2 regions of the Desulfothermus okinawensis JCM 13304 genome follow, and region 2 is predicted to be linked to the other one. Evidence: riboswitches for the same ligand, from Rfam matches in the RefSeq annotation. Region 2 holds a riboswitch; the other holds the start of a gene.
The links. Region 2 has a riboswitch for cobalamin ahead of ACYQ0O_RS05625 (FecCD family ABC transporter permease). Riboswitches for the same ligand answer to the same signal wherever they lie in the genome.
Positions count from the first base shown of each region.

Region 1: another riboswitch for cobalamin. It lies ahead of ACYQ0O_RS07990 (hypothetical protein); the one in region 2 lies ahead of ACYQ0O_RS05625 (FecCD family ABC transporter permease).

Region 1 covers NZ_BAAIEW010000017.1:55,105-60,496, reverse strand. The annotation lists gene ACYQ0O_RS08000 (thiolase family protein) at 1-1,009, opposite strand, end outside; gene ACYQ0O_RS07995 (TonB-dependent receptor plug domain-containing protein) at 1,172-3,142, opposite strand; gene ACYQ0O_RS07990 (hypothetical protein) at 3,196-3,456, opposite strand; cobalamin riboswitch at 3,586-3,867, opposite strand; gene ACYQ0O_RS07985 (ABC transporter substrate-binding protein) at 3,860-4,777, opposite strand; gene ACYQ0O_RS07980 (adenosylcobinamide amidohydrolase) at 4,834-5,392, opposite strand, start outside.
Region 2 covers NZ_BAAIEW010000011.1:18,033-23,424, reverse strand. The annotation lists gene ACYQ0O_RS05645 (P-loop NTPase) at 1-194, shown strand, start outside; gene ACYQ0O_RS05640 (MBL fold metallo-hydrolase) at 274-1,125, shown strand; gene ACYQ0O_RS05635 (FmdB family zinc ribbon protein) at 1,203-1,466, opposite strand; gene ACYQ0O_RS05630 (damage-control phosphatase ARMT1 family protein) at 1,520-2,380, opposite strand; cobalamin riboswitch at 2,536-2,819, shown strand; gene ACYQ0O_RS05625 (FecCD family ABC transporter permease) at 2,912-3,925, shown strand; gene ACYQ0O_RS05620 (ABC transporter ATP-binding protein) at 3,928-4,731, shown strand; gene ACYQ0O_RS05615 (ABC transporter substrate-binding protein) at 4,721-5,392, shown strand, end outside.

The DNA.
Region 1 (5,392 bases), on a different contig from region 2:
CAAGATTTTTTTCGCAGGCAAGGTATTGGGCAGCAAAAGCCTCATTTAATTCAATTAGCCCAATATCTGACAGAGAAATGCCAGTCTTTTCCAGGAGCTTTTTAGTTGCTGGCACAGGTCCAAAGCCCATGATTTTGGGATCCACTCCAGCCACCTGAAATCCAATGATCCTGGCAAGCGGTTTTAGGCCCAGTTCCTTTGCCTTTTTTCTACTCATAAGCAGAAGGGCGGCAGCCCCATCATTTAATCCAGAAGAATTTCCTGCTGTAACAGTGCCATCTTTCTTAAAAACAGGTCTTAATTTTTTTAGATCCTCAATCTTAAGCCCATATCTTACGTGTTCGTCTGTATCCAATACATATTTTTTACCTTTTCTTTCAAACTCAACTGGAACAATCTCTTCTTTAAATTTCCCCGATTTAATTGCCTTTTCTGCGTTGTTGTGACTCCTTAAGGCAACTTCGTCCTGTTCTTCACGGGATATATTGTACATTTCAGCCAGGTTTTCTGCTGTCTGACCCATTATCATGGGCTCTCCCAGGATTCTGCTACCTGAATGTAAAAGTTCCCACATTGAATCTGTAAATTCCCCATGCTGCAGTCTCATACCCCATCTTGCTCCATCAACATAGTAATAGGCACTGCTCATGGATTCAACACCACCCCCAATTACAACATCTGCATCGCCATTTTTTATTTTTAGATATCCAAGCTCCGTTGCCTGCATGGCAGATGAGCACTGTCTTTGAATGGTACATGCAGGCACCTCCACAGGAAAGTTGGCCATAAGGGCAGCAGTTCTTGCAGTATTGGCCTCTGCTGGGTGTTGTATACAATCTCCCAGGATAATGTCATCTACTATTTGTTTTTCAATACCTGCCCTTTTTACTACTTCATCCAAAACAATACTTGCCAGTTTAGATGCCCTAAAATTTTTAAATATACCGCCAAATTTGCCAATGGCAGTCCTACATGCAGAAACTATTACCACATCTGAATCTTTTTTCATACACACCTCCTAAAAGATCTTTTGACCAAGCACTATAAGGAGAAGATTTGATAAAAACAAGGGGAAAAGATAAAGTATAGTTTATAAGGAAGGGCGGCGAAACAAGGGGGGGCTTATATTCGCCGTCCTTCTCTATGGAGAGTAGGGGCCTAGCATATTGATTTAGTAGTCATACCTGATCCCAATGTAAAAAGAGCGACCAGGCATGGGGAAACCTTTAACATAGCTATAATCTTTATCCAGAAGATTTTTAATCTCGCCTTTTACTGAAAAGCTACCAAATTTGCCAATTTGTGCCAGCTTTTTCCCAACTGTGAAATTGGCAACAGTAAAGCCACCTTTTTTTATTACAGGAGCAGGCCACCCAGATTCCCAGTCATCCACAAACTGACTTCCATGGTATTCAAAATTCAGATTAGACCAAAAGCCCTTTCTATCTGAGACATATATTCCATAACTGGCACTCATCCTTTCTGTGTATTTTAGATCCTTATCTGTTTCCTCATCCTTTCTCTCCAATAGATAAGTTATGTTTCCATAGGGTTTTATTTGAAAAGGAAGATCAAACATTTTTCCAATATACAAAGCCAGGCTTCCCTCAATCCCCTGAATCTTTGCCTGTCCATGATTTTCGTAAGTTACTACTCCATTTATATAATCTGATTTAGTCTCTATTTTGTCCTTAAAATAAGTGTAAAAATATCCAAAGGATGCATCCAAAAACTCAAATGATGTGTCCACACCACCTTCTGCAGTCCAGCTCCTCTCTGGATCTAGATCTGGATTACCCCTATAATGTGTTCCCCATACATAATAATCTGAAGACAGTTGCTGGGCACTGGGCATTCTATATCCTTGTCCATAGTTTGCCCTTAATTTTATATTGTCAGTAAGTAGATATACTGCTCCTATGGTTGGGCAAAGATGTGTTTTGTCTTTATCCTTACCCTCTCCTTTTTCAATTTCTACCTTATATTTGTCGTATCTGGCTCCACCTGATAAAATAAGGCTATTATCTAGTAACTTTATTTTTGCCAGGACAAACCCTGCAGGATTTTTGTACTTTGTCTCTTTTGGTGAATAAGAGGATTCAATTTTGTAATAAACCCAATCAAAACCAGTGGTAAGAGTGTATTTGTCCAGGTCTAGGGTAATCTGTGCCTGTGCGCCTCTATGCTTTGTGTATTGAATAGACGGGGTACCATCATCCCAACCATCTGGATTACTAAAAATAGGATCCACCCATTTATTTTTATCATACCCTTGAAAGTATCTTACTTTCCAGAAAATGGGCAGAGATGGAAGTGTTCCTTCATATATAAAATCAGCAGAACTAAGTGACTTATCAGAATAATCGTCTAAATCATTTTTACTTAAATATGAAGGAGAACCTGCCCTGTCTGTATCGAATTTTGTATAAATAACCCCAATTCTATTTCCTGGCAAAAACTCATATCCCACATTAAAGGAATAGTCTTCTTTTTTATCATACCCCGTATTCTTATATTTTACATTATCTGCTGTGTCATAATCATCCATCTTACCCCTGCTGTATGCAAATGAATAATCAAAGTTCTTGATTTTTCCAGAAGAGCCCACTGTGCCATCCTGGTAATTAAAGCTACCAAGGGTTCCTTCTAAAAATGCATGGGGTTTTCCTTTTCCCCTTTTTGTTATTACATTTATAACACCACCAATACCTGCTGAGCCATATTGTACTGCCCCTGGTCCCCTGATTATTTCAATTCTCTCAATATTTTTTGTTAAGATCTTTGCAACATTTCCTGTTCCAGCACGGCGTCCATCCAAAAGGATCAGAACATGCCCAAGTAAATCATTTCCATGTGTATCTGTCCTAAAACCCCTGATCCCTACTGACGTGAGAGTACCAGGATACTCCCTAATTGTGCCTATCCCTTTTTCAGCAAGAAGCTCCCCTAAATCTTTAGCAGATGATGCCTCTATCTCTTTTTGTCCAATAACCTCAACATTCATAGGGGTATCTTTTATAGATTCTTTGTATCTACTTGCAGTTACCACCACTGTATCCAGAGAATATTTACCTTGCTGTGCAAATGAATTTTGTGAAACAGTAAAGATTAAAATACCAACAAGAAAAATCCATTTTTTCATTTTTACTTACCTCCTACCCCAAGTTTGCCAAAACCTGGGTAAAATAAATTTTGTTAACCATATAATCTCATTTCTTTGCCAGTAAACTTGATTCCCATGTCCCTTCCAATTTCAACAAATCTGAGAAAAATTCTTTTCATGCCTTTGGTGGTCATCTGCCACCACGCCCTCATTATGTCTTCTTCACTCCCTGGAGAATGGGCAATTTCTATTAAGTCTGCATCCTTAAAAACCTTCTTTAACTCATTTTTTACCTGGTCTAAATCCAATCTCTCTGTGTCTGTCCTTACATAACAAATAACTCCTGTCTTCATAACCATTCCTCCTTTTTCTGGTTTTTAAATAAAAAAATCCCTGAAATCCTAATTAGTTAAGGACTTCAGGGATTTCCCGTTTTTATCCCCAAAGACTTTTGTCTTAAGCCCCTTGCCCCGAAGGAACTTAAAAATCTCATTGTTCAGGCAGGTCTTCTGACTCAAAGGATCATCCTACTCGCTGCGCCTTCCCTCTCCCCGCCACCTTTTTAAGCAAGGACATAGGTGAAGCCAAAAGTTTTTGACCTTCACATACTGCTACTTGCAAATAGCAAGTCCTTCACTTGAAAAGGTGGCGGGGGAAAGTGGCCTTTTGCAACTTTCGTCCCCTTATCACAGCCGCGGGCCGGTTCCGGAATCTCACCGGATTCCCTTTTAAGCTTAAATGGCACCTGAACAATTTTTAATTGCTAATTTTATTTACTGCCTTTTCAAAGATCATGGACAAAAGTTTTAGTCCTTTAATCGCCCTTGGAGCGGGACGATTAAAAAAATCTGAATTTACCACGAACACATTTGAGTATTTAACTGCATCAATCTCTTTATATTTTTCCCAGAGACTTTTCAGTCTATTTAAATTTGAAGCAGAATGGACCATTGAAGTTATTATGATAATATCTGGATTTAGTCCAATTACCTGTTCAACGGATATTCTGGGATAACCATGAAAACTCCCAAAGATGTTTTTACCTCCAGCTATCTTTATCAAATTATCTATTAATGTATTCCTTCCAACTGTCACCATGGGATCTATTCCTATTTGAAAAAAGACCTTTGGTGGATATTTAAACAATTTTCCCTTTTGTGTGATACTATCTACTTCTTTTCTTAATCTGTCCACCGTTGATTTGGCCTTTTTTTCGCATCCTACTAGTTTTCCCAGAACAAGCATGGTGGAAAATAAAGAGTGAATATCCCTTGGATCTACTACAAAGACCTTTATGCCAATATTCCTTAATTTTAAGACTATGTGCCTTGGATTCCCATCTTTAGTTGCCAGAATTAGATCTGGTTTTAGAGATAATATCTTTTCAATGCTTGGATAAATATATGACCCTACCTTTGGTAATCTTTTTACCTCTTGTGGATAATTACTAAACTGTGTTACACCAACTACCCTATCTCCAGCACCAATTGCAAAGAGACACTCTGTTATACTGGGAGCAAGGGATACTATTCTTTTTGGATAAAAGGGTAGTTTTATAGTAGTCCCTGATATATCTTTTATTTGTTCACAATGTCCTGAAATTAACATTAGATTACAATATATTATTATCATTACTATTCCAAAACATCCAAAACACCATCTTATTATCTTCATGCGTATGGATGTACATCAATTGTTGTTGTCAGTCAAGCATTCCATAACACATACAATTAGTTTAGATTACTTTTATTTGTGCTCATATGTTTAATGTTATTAAATTTATCTGATATACCACTTAACATTGAATCAATACATATTCTTATGGGTAGGGGAATAGATTTATCATTAACATAAGATTTAATCTTAATATTATTATTCATTGCTATAGATGATGCTATGTGTTTTGCTAATTTTCTTAACATAGATAAATTATAAATTCTGCCATTTTCATATTGATCTGATAGTATGAGAAATTCATCAAAAACAGATGCATATTCTGGAGTTAAAAGGAGGCCTTCCATTTCTTTGATATACTGATTTTTCTTATATGTTGGAATAATTGGACTTTTATAAATTATATCATATATATTTATATATCTTTCTTTAAGTCTTTTAAATATATTTCTATTGAATATTATCTTGTTTTGTTTTGAAATAGCTTCTGTTACTGCATCATATACAGCCCTTGCAATTAGTTCTCCAAGTTTTGAATGGCCACCTGCATTGTGAAGTACCATTTCACCATCACCCTGAACAACTATTATATTGTCAGTTCCCGTACCTGTGGCC
Region 2 (5,392 bases):
TATTTAAATCAGGAGGTGGTGAGGCCCTGGCAAAAGAAAGTGGTGTGCCATTTCTTGGAAAAATCCCCCTGGACCCCAAATTGGTGGAAGCTGGAGATAGTGGAGATGTTTTTATAAAGTATCACCAAGATTCTCCAGCAGCCAAAGCACTTTCTAAGATTCTGGAACCAATACTAAAATTAGATGAAAAATAGGGTTTTAAAAACAATGAAACTTTGATAAAAAGGGCGTGTATACACGCCCTTTTTTTATTTTAAACAGGAGGTTTAAGCTATGGGGACAAAAATTACAATACTCTGCGAAAATACTGCCGGTTCCATGTTTGGACTAACAGGTGAGCATGGATTTTCTGCCCTAATTGAAAAGGACGGGAAAAAGATTTTGTTTGATACTGGACAAGGGTTTACCCTAAAGCACAATGCATCTATACTGGGAGTGGATTTTAAGGAAATAAATAAGATCGTAATTTCCCATGGACACTATGACCACACAGGTGGACTTGCAGATGCACTGTACCCACCAAGGGGAGCAAATGTGTATATGCATCCTGATTGTTTTGGTGCCAAATATGCAAAATTGGAGACACCATTGGGACCAAATTACATCTATATTGGAATTAGATTTAAAAAGGAACTCCTGGAAGATTCCCTCAAGGCAAATTTTGTCTATTTAAAAGAATTCACAGAGATCTCAAAAGGTATTTATTTCTCAGGTGAGATCCCAAAGGAGGAGGAATTTGCAATAAAAGATAGACGCCTTTTGGTAAAAACAGAGGATGGAAATTATATTGAAGATCCATTTAATGATGACATAAGCCTGTTGATTGAAACAGACAAAGGACCTGTTGTCCTCCTTGGGTGTGCCCACAGTGGAGTTGTGAATATCTTGAGATACCTTTCAGAAAAGACAGGTCATAAAAAGTTCTATGCAGTAATAGGTGGCACCCACCTTGGCTTTTTCCCCCCAGGTGAGGCATTAAATAATATCTTAAATGAGCTTGAGCGCTTTTCAGTTGAGCTTGTTGCAGTTTCCCACTGTACAGGTCCTGTTGCAGCAGCCCACTGTTATATGAGGTTTAAGGATAAATTTGAATTTGCAAATGTGGGCTGGACAAAGGAGTTTTAATTATATCTATTTTTATTGTTATTTAGACTTCTGCATTAACCCGAGTTTATCAAAATAATAAACTCTGGTAAGATATTTTAGTGTTCACAGTGATTTTTTCCGCATGGTTCGCTTCTGCCACAACAGGTCCTACCAGTGGCCTCGAACCTACATCCATTGCCTCGATCCCTTCTGGGAGTATGGGTTCTTGATCCCTCTAAAATAAAACCCATACCCCCGCTAATTAGACGTTTAACAGTGGATCCACATTTAGGGCACTTATCTATTGGTTCATCTGTGATTGACTGCTCCATCTCAAATCTATAACCGCACTCTTTGCATTCATATTCATAGGTGGGCATGCATCTACTCCTTTTTTTAGATTTACAATAATATTTTCAGCAGGTAAATTTTTTTATTTATTTTTTATTGGCTGTGTCAAGACAAATGAGTTCAGTTTAACTTTTGCATGTGTTGCTATAACATCACATTTTGCCTTAAATAAGAAAAAGATGTTGTGTTCCACACTACTTAAACTCTCAAAATTCCCCTGACCTTTTGAAATAATTAAATCTGCATTCCAGAATTCTTCTAAAAATTCCTTTTTGCAGTCTTCTAAAATGGTGCCTGGGGCATCTGAGCCATTATCTATTATCCTGACAAGTTTATCTAAATTACAGAAATTAGCATCAGAGACAGTTGCATCGTTTATAATAGGTTTACCCCTTACAGCCAAAGTGATTTTATCAGGTCCTATTTCTTCGATAAACACCTTGTCAAATACTATTTCTCCAGCATTGTCAGCTAGATATAATATTTTTTTTGCTCTCACTATTTGATTTTTAAATAGTTCAAAATCTCCAATAACTGCTTCAGATAAGGCATTAAGTATGGATTGTTTTATTTCACCTGGGGTTATCTCATTTTTCACCCCAAGATCTATTACATTTCCAGCCATTGCAAGTCTCATGGCTGTATTTAATGGGTCCTGGGAATTATATACCATGGACTTTAGTTTGGGATAATTTTCAAGTGCCAGTTTGTTGTGTCTATCTTTTATTTCTTTGTATGGGTCAGGATTGTTGGTTATTTTTCTAATTAAGGCATGAATGTGTTTAGCTGTATATGGAGGTGGTTTTGACATATCTATCTGGCTTAATGTTAAAAGGACTTCACGCATTAAATGCTCCATAAGACCATCATCTATACCTATCATTTTCCCAACATCAAGGGCATGACGAACAAAGCAGGGAATGCAATCTAAATAGGTCTTCATCTTGTTTCTCCTTATCTAAAAATCAAGTTGATTTTTATACTAACCATGCTTATCCTTTGCAAGGAATTTATTTGGTTTAGACTAGGTTTATCATTTTAATAAGCTTGGGTTTAAGTTTTGCTTGAAGAATTTTATTATCTCTATTAATAGAAAATTCATCTGATGAACATTCAGGTGCCCATTTGGGCTTAAAAGGGAATCCCGTGAAAATCGGGAACGAACCCATCGCTGTGATAGGGGGACGAAAGCTGCAGTGGGCCACTTTCCCCCGCCACCTTTTCAAGTGAAGGACTTGCTATTTGCTAGTAGCAGTGTGTGAAGGTCAAAAACTTTTTGCTTCACCTACGTCCTTGCTTAAAAAGGTGGCGGGGAGGGGGGAAGGCGCAGTGAGTAGATTGATCCCTAGAGTCAGAAGACCTGCCTGAATGGAGCTGGATCTCGCCCTGGGAAGGTGAGCATCCTTAAAAAGACCTGGATGAAAATGGGACATCCTGGTTTGTCAAAGGATATAAGACAAACTGGGATTTTTTTATGAAAAAATTTTACTTCCAACTTGTTTTAGCAGCTTTTTTTCTTCTACTAACCCTGTTTTTTTCTCTATCCCAAGGATTTGTAAAGATTCCTTTCTTGGAAGTTGTAAAGATAATCTCTTCCAAACTTACAGGCATAACCTGTAAAAATATTTCCACTATCCACTATTCCATTATATGGGATGTAAGGCTTCCTCGCATAATATGTGCTGCCTTAGTTGGTGGGGCCCTGTCCATCTGTGGGGTTGTTTTTCAGGGGATACTATTAAATCCCCTTGCTGACCCATACACCCTTGGAATCTCTGCAGGGGCTGCATTTGGTGCATCTTTGGCCCTGTTATTTGGTATGAGTTTTTTGGGAATCTATACTGTACCTTTTTTCGCCTTTGTATTTGGTCTTGTTACACTCCTGGTGGTTATATACCTTTCATCCACCTCCAGCAGTGGGATATCTTCCAACAATCTTATCCTCTCAGGGGTTATAGTATCAGCAATACTTTCAGCAGGGATCAGTTTTTGTAAATACCTGGCACAGGAGAGGGTCTCAGTGATTGTATTTTGGCTACTTGGCAGTTTTGCCTCTTCAACCTGGACAAGTGGACTGCTTATATTGCTCTGTTTAATTGTCTCTTTTGCAGTATTTATATTTTACTTTAGGGATCTAAACCTGCTCAGCCTGGGCGGAAAAACTGCATCTTCAATGGGTGTGGACCCAAAAAAGGTGAGGATCTTACTACTTGTCTTTTCTTCTCTTTTAACAGGGGTTTGTGTTTCTTTTTCTGGGATAATAGGATTTGTGGGACTGCTTGTTCCCCATATGGTGAGGTCAGTAGTAGGTCCAAATCACCTGAAACTTCTGCCTGCATCCCTTATTGCCGGCGCAATAATGTTGACTCTGGCAGATACCTTGACAAGGGCGTATCTCCCCACTGAAGTCCCAATAGGCGTGTTAACAGCCCTGATTGGTGGTCCATTTTTTTGCTATATCTTTAGGAAAAAACAGGTGGGTTTTTGAAGGTGGATAGACAAATCTTAGAGGCAAAAGACATCTCTTTTTCATACAATAATGAACCAGTTTTAAAAGATATATCCCTTAAATTTTGCCAGGGGAAATTTTATGGTATTCTTGGGCCAAATGGAAGCGGTAAATCCACATTGCTTGATATATTAATGGGCTATAAATTCCCAGACAGGGGCAGGGTCCTTTTATATGGTAAGGAGATAAGATCTTTAAAAAAATCAGAAATAGCAAAAAGGATTTCATATGTACCCCAGAGTTTTAGTGTCAACTTTCCCTTTACTGTAGATGAGATAATAACCATGGGGAGATATCCCTATGTGAAGAGATTTTCCCTTCCATCTATAGAGGATATTGAAATTGTAAGGGAGGTGGAAAGGAAGGTGGATGTATTTGACCTTAGAAAAAAACTCATAACAGAGCTAAGTGGAGGTGAGAAACAACGTGTTATGATAGCAAGGGCCCTTGCCCAGGATACTCCAATCTTTCTTTTAGACGAACCAACTTCTAACCTGGACATAAAACACAGTTTGAAAATACTCTCTATATTTAAGAAAAATGTAATCTATAAAAGAAGTTGTGTAATATGTGTATTCCACAACATTAATGAGGCTACCTCTTTTTGTGATGAACTTATATTTTTAAAACAGGGAAAAGTTATTGAGTCTGGTCCTTCCAGCAAAGTAATTAGTGAAGATATTTTGAAAGAGGTGTTTGAGGTAGATGTTAAACTAAGGTTTGAGGAAAGATTAAATTGTTATCAGGTGTTATTTTTAAATGGAGGTTTTGAAAATGAAAAATAGGTTACTCGCTTTTTCATTAGTTTGCATTGTTTATCTAGTTGTAGGGGTAAGCACAATATACGCATTTAAGCTGGATAATGATATTATAATTGATGATAAAGGAAGACATGTAAAAGTAATCAGGCCTTACACAAGGATAATATCTTTGTATCCTGCCCATACTGAAAATATTTGTGCACTAAATAGTGCTAAAGAATTAGTTGGAATATCCATAAGTGATACCTATCCAAAATATATTTTAAATAAAATTAGATTCTCATATCATTTTGGAGTAGAGCGATTTCTGGCTGTAAAACCTGATTTGATATTAATCAGACCAATGATAGATTTTGCCTATCCTGGTTTAATAAAAAAATTTGAAAAAGAAAATATAACTGTTATCTCTCTTCAGCCAAATAATATATCTTCCTTATATACGTATTGGAAGATATTGGGGAAGATTACTGGTCATGAAAAACTTTCAGGAGATATGATTTCTGATTTTAAAAATAGTATTTTATTTTTTAAATCAATTAATAATAAAATTAAAAATAAAAAAAAGGTCTATTTTGAATCAATACACAGAAAGTTTAAGACATTTTCCAGAGATTCTATCCCAATTTTTGTCTTAACATGTGCAGGGGGAATAAATATAGCAAAGGATGCATATCAGGTAAGACAT